One region of the Bradyrhizobium sp. UFLA05-125 genome, then DNA from elsewhere that is predicted to be linked to it. Evidence: predicted binding sites of a transcription regulator. Region 1 holds the regulator's gene; each other region holds the start of a gene.
The links. The regulator PhoB, encoded in region 1, activates phosphate uptake and scavenging genes when phosphate is short. The targets are predictions, from matches to a motif close to TGTCATNNANCTGTCAT.
Positions count from the first base shown of each region.

Region 2: a site for PhoB is predicted at 1,868-1,884, ahead of pstS (phosphate ABC transporter substrate-binding protein PstS). Genes of this name have one in related genera too.
Region 3: a site for PhoB is predicted at 1,774-1,790, ahead of phnC (phosphonate ABC transporter ATP-binding protein). Genes of this name have one in related genera too.

Region 1 is NZ_JBANBJ010000006.1:44,382-48,529, forward strand. It holds gene pstA (phosphate ABC transporter permease PstA) at 1-814, shown strand, start outside; gene pstB (phosphate ABC transporter ATP-binding protein PstB) at 811-1,629, shown strand; gene phoU (phosphate signaling complex protein PhoU) at 1,641-2,357, shown strand; gene phoB (phosphate regulon transcriptional regulator PhoB) at 2,372-3,079, shown strand; gene SO156_RS09090 (GcrA family cell cycle regulator) at 3,163-3,675, opposite strand; gene SO156_RS09095 (aspartate aminotransferase family protein) at 4,131-4,148, shown strand, end outside.
Region 2 is NZ_JBANBJ010000003.1:232,543-236,690, reverse strand. It holds gene SO156_RS06235 (RidA family protein) at 7-483, shown strand; gene pstS (phosphate ABC transporter substrate-binding protein PstS) at 772-1,821, opposite strand; gene SO156_RS06225 (cation:proton antiporter domain-containing protein) at 2,019-4,148, opposite strand, start outside.
Region 3 is NZ_JBANBJ010000062.1:22,109-26,256, forward strand. It holds gene phnD (phosphonate ABC transporter substrate-binding protein) at 1-799, opposite strand, end outside; gene phnC (phosphonate ABC transporter ATP-binding protein) at 854-1,663, opposite strand; gene SO156_RS34920 (transferase hexapeptide repeat family protein) at 1,839-2,507, shown strand; gene SO156_RS34925 (alpha-D-ribose 1-methylphosphonate 5-triphosphate diphosphatase) at 2,504-3,697, shown strand; gene SO156_RS34930 (DUF1045 domain-containing protein) at 3,717-4,148, shown strand, end outside.

The DNA of each region.
Region 1 (4,148 bases):
GGACATCGTCGTCCGCGGTCTCTGCATCGGTGCCGCCGCCTTTGGCGTCACCTGGCTCGCGCTGATCCTGATCACGCTGCTCTACAACGGCATCACCGGTCTGAACCTTCAGATCTTCATCGCGGACACTCCGCCCCCGGGCTCGACCGAAGGCGGCCTGCGCAACGCCATCATCGGTTCGATCATCATGACCGTGATCGGCGTCGGCATCGGCGCACCGCTCGGCATGTTCGCCGGCACCTATCTCGCCGAATACGGCCGCAACAACAAGCTGACCTCGGTGATCCGCTTCATCAACGACATCCTCTTGTCGGCGCCCTCGATCATCATCGGCCTGTTCATCTATGGCGCGGTGGTGGTGCCGATGCGTGGCTTCTCCGCGATCGCCGGCGCGCTGGCGCTCGCCGTCATCGTGATCCCGGTCGTGCTGCGCACCACCGAGGACATGCTGTTGCTGGTGCCGAACGCGTTGCGTGAGGCGGCTTCCGCCCTCGGTCTGCCGCGCTCGCTGGTGATCAAGCGGATCGCCTACCGCGCGGCGCGCTCCGGCCTCATCACCGGCGTGCTGCTCGCGACCGCCCGCGTCGCCGGCGAGACCGCGCCGCTACTGTTCACCGCGCTGTCGAACCAGTTCTTCAGCCTGAGCCTGAACAAGACGATGGCGAACCTGCCGGTCACCATCAACAACTTCGTTCAGAGCCCCTACGCCTATTGGAAGCAACTGGCCTGGAGCGGGGCGCTTCTGATCACCCTGACCGTGCTTGCCCTGAACATTGGCGCGCGCATTCTTGGCGCCGAGAGGACTGCAAAATGAGCGATCTGTCCGTTTCCGTAGGTTCCACCGGGCGTCAGGCCTCGCCGACGCTGCCTGAGGCTCCGGCCAAGGTGACGGTGCGCAACCTCAACTTCTATTACGGCGAACACCACGCGCTGAAGAACATCAACATGACGCTCGGCACCAACCGCGTCACGGCGTTCATCGGCCCGTCCGGCTGCGGCAAGTCGACCCTGCTGCGCATCTTCAACCGGATGTACGATCTCTATCCGGGGCAGCGCGCCACCGGTCAGCTGATGCTGGACCAGACCAACATCCTCGACCCCAAGCTCGACCTCAACCTGCTGCGTGCCCGGGTCGGCATGGTGTTCCAGAAGCCGACGCCGTTCCCGATGACGATCTATGAGAACATCGCCTTCGGCATCCGCCTCTATGAGAAGATCTCCAAGTCCGAGATGGACGACCGGGTCGAGAAGGCGCTGCGCGGTGGTGCGCTGTGGAACGAAGTCAAGGACAAGCTCAACGCCTCCGGCCTGTCGCTCTCCGGTGGCCAGCAGCAGCGTCTCTGCATCGCCCGCACCGTGGCGGTGCGCCCCGAGGTGATCCTGTTCGACGAGCCCTGCTCGGCGCTCGATCCGATCTCGACCGCCAAGGTCGAGGAGCTGATCCAGGAGCTCGCCGAGAACTACACGATCGCGATCGTCACCCACAACATGCAGCAGGCGGCGCGCGTCTCCGACAAGACCGCCTTCATGTATCTCGGCGAGCTCATCGAGTTCGACGAGACCAGCAAGATCTTCACGTCGCCCAGCGACCGGCGTACCCAGGACTACATCACCGGCCGCTTCGGCTGAGGAGACAGGAAATGGCTTCTGAACATACCGCAAAGGCCTTCGACACCGACCTCCAGGAGCTTACGCGGCTCGTTGCGGAGATGGGTGGCCTTGCCGAGCGCATGATCGTCGATTCCGTCGATGCGCTGATCCGCCGTGACGTCGCGCTCGGCCAGCGCGTGGTAGCAACCGACGCCGAGATCGACGCGCTCCAGAAGAAGATCGAGGAGCGCGCCGTGCTCACGATCGCGCGCCGCCAGCCGATGGCGGTCGACCTGCGCGAGATCGTCGGCGCCATGCGCGTTGCGACCGATCTGGAGCGCATCGGCGACCTCGCCAAGAACATGGGCAAGCGCGTCGCCGCGCTCGAGACCGATTTCCATCCGCTAAAGCTGTTCCGCGGCCTGGAGCACATGACCGACCTCGTGCAGCAGCAGGTCAAGTCGGTGCTGGACGCCTATGCCGCGCATGATCTGCCAGCGGCGATGATGGTGTGGAAGGGCGACGAGGAGGTCGACGCGATCTGCACTTCGCTGTTCCGCGAGCTCCTGACCTACATGATGGAGGATCCGCGCAACATTTCGTTCTGCATCCATTTGATGTTCTGCGCCAAGAATATCGAGCGGATCGGCGACCATGCGACCAACATCGCCGAGACCGTCTTCTATATGATCGAAGGTCAGGCCATCGCGGACAAGCGTCCGAAGGGCGACATGACCACCTTCGCCACGACCGTGCCGAACACTTAAGGAGCGACGACGCCATGGGCGCACGCATTCTGGTTGTTGAGGACGAGGAAGCGCTGACCGAGCTATTGCGCTATAACCTCGAAGGCGACGGCTACGATGTCGAGACGGTGATGCGCGGCGACGACGCCGACACCCGCCTCAAGGAGCACATCCCCGACCTGATCGTGCTCGACTGGATGCTGCCGGGCCTGTCCGGCATCGAGCTGTGCCGCAGGCTTCGCGCCAGGCCCGAGACCAAGCAGCTGCCGATCATCATGCTCACGGCGCGCGGTGAGGAGAGCGAGCGGGTGCGCGGGCTTGCGACAGGCGCCGACGACTACATCGTCAAGCCGTTCTCGGTGCCCGAGTTGCTCGCACGCGTGAAGGGCCTCCTGCGGCGTGCAAGCCCCGAGCGGCTTGCGACCATACTCGCCTACGGCGACATCGAGCTCGACCGCGAGAAGCGCCGCGTCGCCCGCTCCGGCCGGCCGATCGACCTCGGCCCGACCGAATATCGCCTCCTGGAGTTCTTCCTGGAGCATCCCGGCCGGGTGTTCTCGCGCGAGCAGCTGCTCGACAGCGTCTGGGGCCGTGACATCTATATCGATGAGCGCACCGTCGACGTCCATATCGGCCGTCTGCGCAAGCTGCTCAATCTCGGCCGCGAGCAGGATCCGATCCGCACGGTCCGTGGCGCCGGCTACGCGCTGGATGATCGTTTCGCGAAGGCTGAGCAAACGTAAAAAAAGCGCGCCAAATGGCGCGCTGACGTTTCTCGATCAGGCGTCCCGGCCCTGCGCCGGGACGTTGTCGTTTGTGGCTGAACTCAGCGCGTTCCCGGCTTAGCCGGTGCGCGCCGACGATCCGCCGCCGGCTGGTAGGCGACGCGCGAGTGCTGCGCGCAATAGGGCAGGCCCGAGAGCGACTTGCCGCCGCAGAAGAAGAAATCCGGGCTCGAGGGATCGCCGACCGGCCAGTGGCAGGTCGCTTCGTTGAGCTCGAGCAGCGACAGGCGCTGGCTCATCGGTACGACATTGTCATAGGTGATGGGATCGGGCTCCACCTCGACCTCGAAGGCTTGGGCGAGGGCGGTGTTGCCGCGCGAGATCGGCCGGCTCACCCGCATCATGTGCTGCGCGGGGCGTGCCTTGCGCGGCCGGGGAGCCGCCGAGGACGGGGTCTTGGCGCGACCGGACAGGCCCAGCCGGTGCACCTTGCCGATTACGGCGTTGCGCGTCACATTCCCGAGTTCGGCAGCGATCTGGCTGGCCGAAAGCCCGGCTTCCCAGAGCTTTTTCAATTGCTCGACGCGATCGTCGGACCAGGTCAAAACCGTCATTGCACCCTTCCCCTCGCCGCGCGCCAGCCAATCCTTGGGGCCACGTGGCGATGTCTAAGCCTCGAAAAACCCGTGCCGTCAGAATCCCTTAAGGCTCGCCGGGCGCGAAAAACGCACCTGAACGTTACGCCGGTACATGAGGACTTAGAGGATCAGAACTGCTGCACGAGATGTCGTATCTGACAGGAGAAACGCTACAATATGGCGTGACTCCCGCGCAAGAGTCTGCGGCTCCGCGTCCACATGTTCCGTCTTAAAAAACTCTCAAAATCGCCACCGCAAGACTACGGGCCGCGCGCCTCGCACGGCCTTCTGGCGGCATTGACAGCGGTTTTTCCAAGCATAAAATGGTGACACGTGCCGCCCTTAAAAGGCGGCACGTTTCGTTTTCCGGGCAGGTCAATGATGCGCTGCGCAACGCAGCCTCAGCCGGCCCCAACATCCAAGTGACCGCCATGACCAAGAGCGCCGCG
Region 2 (4,148 bases), on a different contig from region 1:
GGTGAAATGAACAAACTGCTCAACACTGCGCTCACGTTGGTTGCTACAGGTGGGTTCGCTATCTCGTTTGTCGCTCCGGTACCGGCGGAAACCGAACAAGTTCACTTCTACAACTCGCCTGCGGCGGCAGCGGCGAAATTGCCATTCAGTCAGGCCGTACGGGTTGGAGACGTTCTGTATATGTCAGGGGCAATCGGCGTTTTGCCGGGCAAAATGGAGTTGGCTTCGGGTGGGATAGAACCGGAAACGAAGCAGACGATGGAGAATATCGGAGAGGTCTTGAAGGGAAACGGCCTGACTTTCGACGACGTTTTCAAATGCACCGCAATGCTCGCGGACATGTCAAAATGGGGTGCATTCAACAAGGTTTATGTGACGTATTTCAAACCAGAGCATATGCCCGCGCGTTCCGCGCTGGGCGCTAACGGTTTGGCTTTGGGTGCCCAAGTAGAGTTGGAATGCTGGGCGTTCGCCCGCAAATAGGTGGTTGGTCGGATGCGATCACTCTGACGCTGGATGACCGCTTCTGGCCCATGACGTCGATCCCGGAAGTGCTCGGTATGGCCGCTGTTGAAGGATAACCGGGCCACTTTGCGAAAGCGCGAGGTCCACGACGCGTGGTGCAAGATCGTGGTGTGTTGCGGACTTGCCGATTGGTGCGGGTGGCGGGCTGCGGCGACACAGCGCCACGGGAGGCAGTAATGCCATCGTCATCGGCCGTGCCGCGGCGCTTAAGCACAGAGCACGCGGTGCTCCCACGCGCCTCAGATGTCATTGCTTGCTGGCTGCCGATGCCGACATCGTGGCGGCTTGGAGGCTCTGCTGCCAATACAACTCGATTTGCTGAATCAACGCGGCCGGCAAGGGAACGTAGTTGAGCATTTCTGCCTGGGATCTGCCGCTTTCCAGGGACCAGCGAACGAAGTCGACGGTGGTTTCCGCCCTCTCCGGCGACTTCGGTTGCTTGTGCATCAACACGAATGTCGTGGCCGTGATGGGGTATGCATCTTCCCCGGGAGCATTGGTGAGAACGAGATAGAAATCTTTCGCCGTCGTCCAGGCTGCGCTCGAGGCTGCTGCCTGGAATGATGCGGCATTGGGGCTGACGAAGTTGCCGGCGCTGTTCTGCACCGCGCCGAAGGAGATCCTGTCGAGCCGTTGCAGCGCGTAGGAATATTCAAGGTAACCGATCGAGCCGGGGACCAGACTGACGAGCGAGGCGACGCCATCATTGCCTTTCCCGCCCAGCCCGAGTGGCCACTCGACCGAGGTGCCCTCTCCTACGCTCGCCTTCCATTGCGAACTGACCTTCGAGAGATAGTTCGACCAGTTGAACGTTGTCCCGGACCCATCGATGCGATGGACGACGGTGATCGACTTGGCCGGCAGCTTCAGATCAGGGTTGATCGCCTGAATGGCCGGATCATTCCATGATCTCAGCCTGCCGAGGTAGATGTCCGCGAGCATCTGCCCTGTGAAGCGAATCTGGCCCGGCTTCACGCCCTCGATATTGACGACCGGAACGACGCCCCCGATCACGATCGGGAATTGCATCATGCCGAGTTTCTCCAGCTCTTTCGGATCGAGCGGCATATCGGTCGCGCCAAAATCGACGGCTTCCTTCTTGATCAAGCCGACGCCGATGCTCGAGCCCACCGCTTGATAAGTGACGGTGTTGCCGGTTGTCGCCTTGTAGGCGTCGATCCATTTCGCCATCACGGGCGAAACGAAAGTGGAGCCCGCACCCCTGGTCTCGGCGGCCAGGCTTTGGGTCGCAATGACAAGAGCGGTGAAAATGAACGGTAGCCGGAAAAGCGCCATCATGGACTCAACCCTATCAAGTCGAGCAAGCAGCACGTGTGGCATATGTCACAAAAATGTAACAAAAACGAAATGTCGGCGCCAGCAAATTTCGCACTTCACTTTGGGTCCAAAGTGGCCCCGCTTGTGAGTGGCCGCCACACGCACGGGTTGACCAAGACTGGTGAGCCCGACCTGGAAGCCGCCGAGGTGAAGTCCTAGGCTTTCTCTGCGGGCGTCTGGCGTGCCTCTCCACTTGATACCAGAAGCACCGAAACCTTCGACTGCCTGAGCACCGCATCAGCAACGCCGCCCAAGGAGAGACGATCGGCCTGGATGCGGTCGACGCCCATGACCACGAGATCGACATCGGTGGTATCGATTTCCCGGAGGATCGCCGCCTCCGGCGCCCGGCTCACGCGCAACGTCGTTGTGATGTCGACATCGTAACGGGCGGCGAGATCGCTGGCGTCCTTCAGAATGCCTGCCTCCTGGCGCAATCCGCGCGACGCACCGCGCTGCGCGCCCTTGTCCCGGGTCGTCGCCACATAGATCACGCGGAGCGAGCCTGATCCCGCCTGCGCCAGCGCGACCGCGACTTCCGCGCCGCGCTTGGAGACGCCGCTGCCGGAGACCGGAACGAGAATGTTGAGTGCGTCGGGCATCGGTTGCTTCAAGTGCTTGCCCTTGGCTGCCACGATCGCAAGCGGTCCTTCGAACTGCGCTGCGATGTCTTCGACCTTCCGATCGAAACGATCCTTGGTCGCGGTGACCTTGTCGACGCCCACGACCAGCAGGTCAAAACCCTTCCGCGCTTCGTCGGCGATGGCCTCGCACAGCTCCGCCCGCCTGGTTCGCGTGATCACGTCGACATGGCCGCCCTCTCCGCTGCCATCGCCGGCCACGGCTTCGGCAGCTTTCTTCACCACGGCTTCGTGACTCTTCCCTTCGCCGGCTCCCTTTTCCTTTTCTTGTTCCTCCGCTCGTCGGCCAATATGCAGCACCGTGATCGGCAGGCCGCGCGTGCCGGCGATCAGGCCCGCGATGTGGGCAGCAAAGGTGGCATTGACGCTCTCGTCCAGCGCCAGCAAGGGCCGCTCGAGATTGGCCACAAAACCGCGTTTCTCGAATTCCTCGCGCTCCAGCCGCTCCCTCTCTTCCTTGTTCATCGGCAGCTTCGACAGCGCCGCGCGCAGCATCGGCGGCATTGCCATTGTCGTCACGATCGCCATCGTCACGATCATCGTGAACAGGTTCTGGCTGAGCACGCCGATGGAGAGGCCGATGGTCGCGATGATGACCTCTGTCGAGCCGCGCGCGTTCATCCCGCTCGCGAGCGCCAGCGATTCCCGGTAGCTCAGACCGCCTACGGTGCCCCCGACAAACGCGCCGCCGAACTTGCCGACGCTCGCGATCAGGACGAGCAGCCCGGTGAGCATCAGCAGATAGGGATCGCGAAGCACCGAGAGATCTGCGCTGAGGCCGGCGAGACCGAAGAACACCGGCATGAAGAAGCTCGAGATCAATCCGCGCAGTCGCTCGTCAATCTGCCGGGTCAGGATCGGGGACTCCCCGACCAGGATGCCGGCGACGAAGGCGCCGAGCACGGTGTGCACGCCTATCAGATGCGTGATCAGCGCCATGGCGCCCATCAGCAGCAGGATCACGGTAATAACCGGCGCGGTGCTGACGAGGGTATCGTTGGCCCAGCGGATGAGCTGGAACACCAGCCGCCGGCCGACGGTGAAGCTGACGGCGAGGAAGGCCAGCGTACCGATCACGGCCTTGGCGACGGAAGCGACATCGAGCGTGCCTTGCGATGCGAGGCTGAAGATAACAGCGATGATGATCCAGCCGATGGTGTCGTCGATGACGGCGGTCGCGACGATGATCTGGCCGACATTGCGGCGCATGAAGTTCATCTCGCGTACGACCACGGCCACGATCTTCACCGACGAGATCGACAGCGCCGTGCCCATGAACAGCGATGCCACCAGCCGCTGCTGCGGATTGGGCAAGAGCGCATCGGGCAGGAATTCGCCGAGCGCGAAGCCGCAGGCGAAGGGAACGATGATGCCGGCAATCGAGATCACGATCGCCGCCTTGCCAATCTTCCTGACCAGCTTGAGGTCGGTCTCCATGCCGATCAGCAGCAACAAGAGCAAAATGCCGAACTGGGCGATGCCATCGATCATCGCCTTCTGCTCCGGCGTCTTCGGGAAGACCGCCTGCTGCGCCTCGGGCCAGATCCAGCCGAACAATGACGGCCCGAGCAGGATGCCGGCAAGCAATTCGCCGATCACCGAAGGCTGCCCGGCGCGCTGCATGATCTCGCCGAGGCCGCGGCC
Region 3 (4,148 bases), on a different contig from region 1:
TCTGCGCCGCCTCCAGGAAGGCCTTCTTGATCGCGGACTTCATGTCCTCGGGCAGATCGCTGAGATAGGCATAGGGGTCGTTGATGATGAGGTCGGACTTCACGATGATGCGGAAGTCCTCCTTCTTCATCACGGTGCCGTCGGCCGACTTTACCATGCCCTTGTTGAGCATGCGGGTCAGGTTGGAGTCGTCATCGGCGTTCCACCAATTGGCGGCGACGTCGACGGTGCCCTGGGCGAGCGCGAGAACGGCGTTCTCGTGGCTGCCGGTGAAGACCACCTTGGAGAAGTAGGCATCGGGATCGATGCCCATCGCGTTCAGCTTGAAGCGGGGCATGTTGTTGCCGGACGTGGAATTCGGGTCAACAAGCCCGAGATTCTTGCCCTTGAGGTCCTCGATCTTCTGGTACGGCGACTTCGCCAGCACGTAGAACACGGAGTAATAGCCCTTCGAGCCGTCGGAATTGACGTCGATGACGAAGGCATCGGTCTTCACGCCGGTGAGGCGGGCGCGCGCAAAGGACGCCGGACCGTAATAGCCGATATGGATATTGCCGGCGCGCTGGCCCTCGATGAGGGCAGCGTAGTCATTTGCAACACGCAGCGTGACCTTGATGCCGAGTTCCTTGGACAGATAGCTGATGAAGGGGGCGTAGCGCTCGGTAGTGCCCGAGCCGTTCTCGGCCGGGATCGCCGCAAAGGTGATCTCCGGATATTTTGCCCTCCAATCCTCGGCGGAAGCGGAAGCGGAGAAAGCCAGTGCGGCGGCGCCGGCAAGGACGATGCGACGAGTGATCATGATACCCTCTTGATCGGTTGAACGCGGTGAACACAAAAAAACTTGGGTCGCCGCTCAGGCGGCGGCAGCGGTGCCGAGTGCCGGAACACCTTCGGGCGCGGGCAGCGGCGTGCCGCCCATGACTTCACTGGCTTCGAGATCGTAGAGCTCGCGCGCGACGTGCTCGGTGAGCGCCGACGGCGCGCCGTCAAACACCACGCGGCCCGCCGCCATGCCGATCAGGCGATCGCAGTAGCTGCGCGCCAGATCGAGCGAATGCAGGTTGCAGATCACGGTGATGCCGAAATGCTTGTTGATGCGCAGCAGCGCATCCATCACGATTTTGGTGTTGCGCGGGTCGAGCGAGGCGATCGGCTCGTCGGCTAGGATGAGATCGGGCTGCTGCACCAGCGCGCGGGCGATCGCGACGCGCTGCTGCTGGCCACCGGAAAGCTGGTCGGTGCGCTGGGCCGCGAGCGAGGCCATGTCGAACTGCTCCAGCGCCGACATCGCCAGCGCCTTGTCCTCTTCCAGCCAGGTCTGAGTGAGCGAGCGCCAGGCCGGCATCGCGGCAAGGCGTCCCATCAGCACGTTGGTGAGCACGTCGAGACGGCCGACGAGATTGAACTGCTGGAAGATCATCGCAGCGCGGGCGCGCCATTGCCGCAGCTCCTTGCCGCGCAGCGCGGTGACGTCGACGCCGTCGAACAGGATGCGTCCCTCTGTTGGTGTCACCAGGCGATTGATGGTCCGCAGCAAGGTCGACTTGCCAGCGCCGGAACGGCCGATCACGCCGACAAAGCCGCCGGGGGTGATCTCAAACGAAGCACCATCCACCGCGGCTTTTGTGCCGAAGCGGCACGTCAGACCTTCAAGCACCAGCATGCAGGGGCTCCCAACTAGCTGGGGCCACCGCTAACGCCGCCACTTTACATTTGTGTGACAGGGCCACTGCGGTGCGGCGATCCTACGCACCTCGTCCCCCGTCATCTCTGCGTCATGACATCGTCATCAAGCCGCTCGAAGACGAGATCCCTCCCCCCCTTTTGACGGATGCACCATGGTCGCCAAAGCGCTTTCGGTCCAACCGACCATCGATCCCACCGCCAAGCTGCACGAGATCAAGCTCGGCGCCTATTGCGAGGTCGGCGCGCGCACGATCCTGCACGAGGTGACGATGGGCGACTATTCCTACGTTGTGAACGATTCCCAGATCACCTACACGACAATCGGAAAATTCTGCTCGATCGCGGCGATGACGCGCATCAATCCCGGCAATCACCCGATGCAGCGCGCCAGCCAGGCGCATTTCACCTATCGCGCGAGTGCCTATTTTCCGGGTGAGAGCGACGAGGCCGAGTTCTTCGAGTGGCGGCGCCAGCATCACGTCCGCATCGGCCATGACGTCTGGATCGGCCACGGTGCGATCGTGCTGCCGGGCCGCAATATCGGCACCGGCGCCGTGGTAGCCGCAGGTGCCATCGTCACCAAGGACGTGCCCGCCTACACGATCGTCGCAGGTAATCCGGCCCGCCCGGTCCGGCGGCGGTTCTCCGACGAGATCGCCGGCCGCCTGGCAAGGCTCGCGTGGTGGGACTGGGATCACGAAAGCTTGCGTGAGGCCTTGCCTGATTTCCGCAAGCTCGGGATTGAAGATTTCCTCGCAAAGTACGAAGCACGGATCGTTGCCAACCAATCCTCTCCCAGCAAGCGAAGCGTCCTCGCGTGACCGAAATATTCCTTGAAGGCGGCCGGGCCCTGATCGGCACGGAGATCGTCGAAACCTCACTCGTCGTTTCCGGACAGGACATCGCAGCGATCGACCGCGGCCGCGGTCGCGTACCGCTTGCGATCGACGCCCGCAATCTTTTGCTCCTGCCGGGCATCGTCGACCTGCATGGCGATGCCTTCGAGCGGCAGATGATGCCGCGCCCGGGCGTCGACTTCCCGATCGACGTGGCGCTCGCCGACAGCGACCGGCAGGTCGTCAGCAACGGCATCACCACCGTCTTCCATGGCACGACATGGTCGTGGGAACCGGGCCTGCGCTCTGGCGACAATGCGCGGCGCCTGCTGGAGGCGATCGAGCGGCTACGCCCGCAATTGGCTGCCGACACCCGCTTCCATCTACGGCACGAGACCTACAATCTCGATGCAGAGGACGAGATCGGCCAATGGCTCGCCGAAGGACGGATCGATCTGTTCGCCTTCAACGATCACATGGCTGCGACCATCCGCGATCTGGCAAAGCCGAACAAGCGCGGCCGCTTGGTTGACCGGACCGGACTGTCCGACACGGCTTTTGAAGAGCTGGTCGGCCGTATCGCCGCTCGCGCGGCGGACGTCCCGGCGACGACTGCGCGGCTTGCTGCCGCGGCGCGCGCGGCCGAGGTGCGGATGCTCTCGCATGACGACGCAACGCCGGCGATGCGCAAGGCGTATCGTGACATGGGCGCCACGATCGCCGAATTTCCAGTCAACGAGGAAACCGCGCGGGAAGCAGCAAGCGCAGGCGACGCCATCATCTATGGCGCGCCGAATGTGGTGCGTGGCGGCAGCCATACCGGCTGGACCAAGGCGTCCGACATGATCGCCAAAGGGCTCTGCTCGGTGCTGGCCTCCGACTATTACTATCCGGCGCAATTGCTCGCCGCCTTCCGGCTCGCCGCTGATGGCGTGCTTCCACTGGCGCAGGCCTGGAAGCTGATCTCGGAAGCCCCGGCAGAGGCCGCAGGCCTCTCCGATCGCGGTATGATCAAGGAGGGACAGCGCGCCGACATCCTGCTGGTCGACGATACCGTGCCGCTGCGGCCGCGGGTGGTCGCGGTGATCGCCGCTGGCAAGCTCGTCTACCTCACCGATGGCACGCGCCTGCTGGGCTCAATCGCGACGCCGCGTGAAGCTGTCGCCACCGTCTGAACCCGCTATACCTGAGGCGATGACCGATTTTCCCCGCTACGCGATCTACTATGCCGCCGATGCTGACAGCATGCTGTCGCGCTTCGGCGCCGAGCTGCTTGGCTATGATGCCCATAGCGGCCGTGAATTGCCTTTCCCTGCCGAAGCGCTGCATCTTGCAGCCGATTGGCACGACGTCACGGCCGATCCCCGCAAATACGGTTTTCACGGCACGCTGAAGGCGCCGATGGCGCTGGCGGGCGGCAAGACCGAGGCCGAGCTGGTTGCGGCGTGCGCAGCGTTTGCCAGCAAGCCGCGGCCGATTCCCGTGATTCGTCCGATCGTGGATTCCATCAGCGGCTTCATTGCGGTGATCCCGTCCGAGCCCGTCAGCGAATTGACCCAGCTTGCCGCCGACTGCGTGCGCGATTTCGATGCGTTCCGCGCGTCGCTGACGGCGAACGATCGCGCG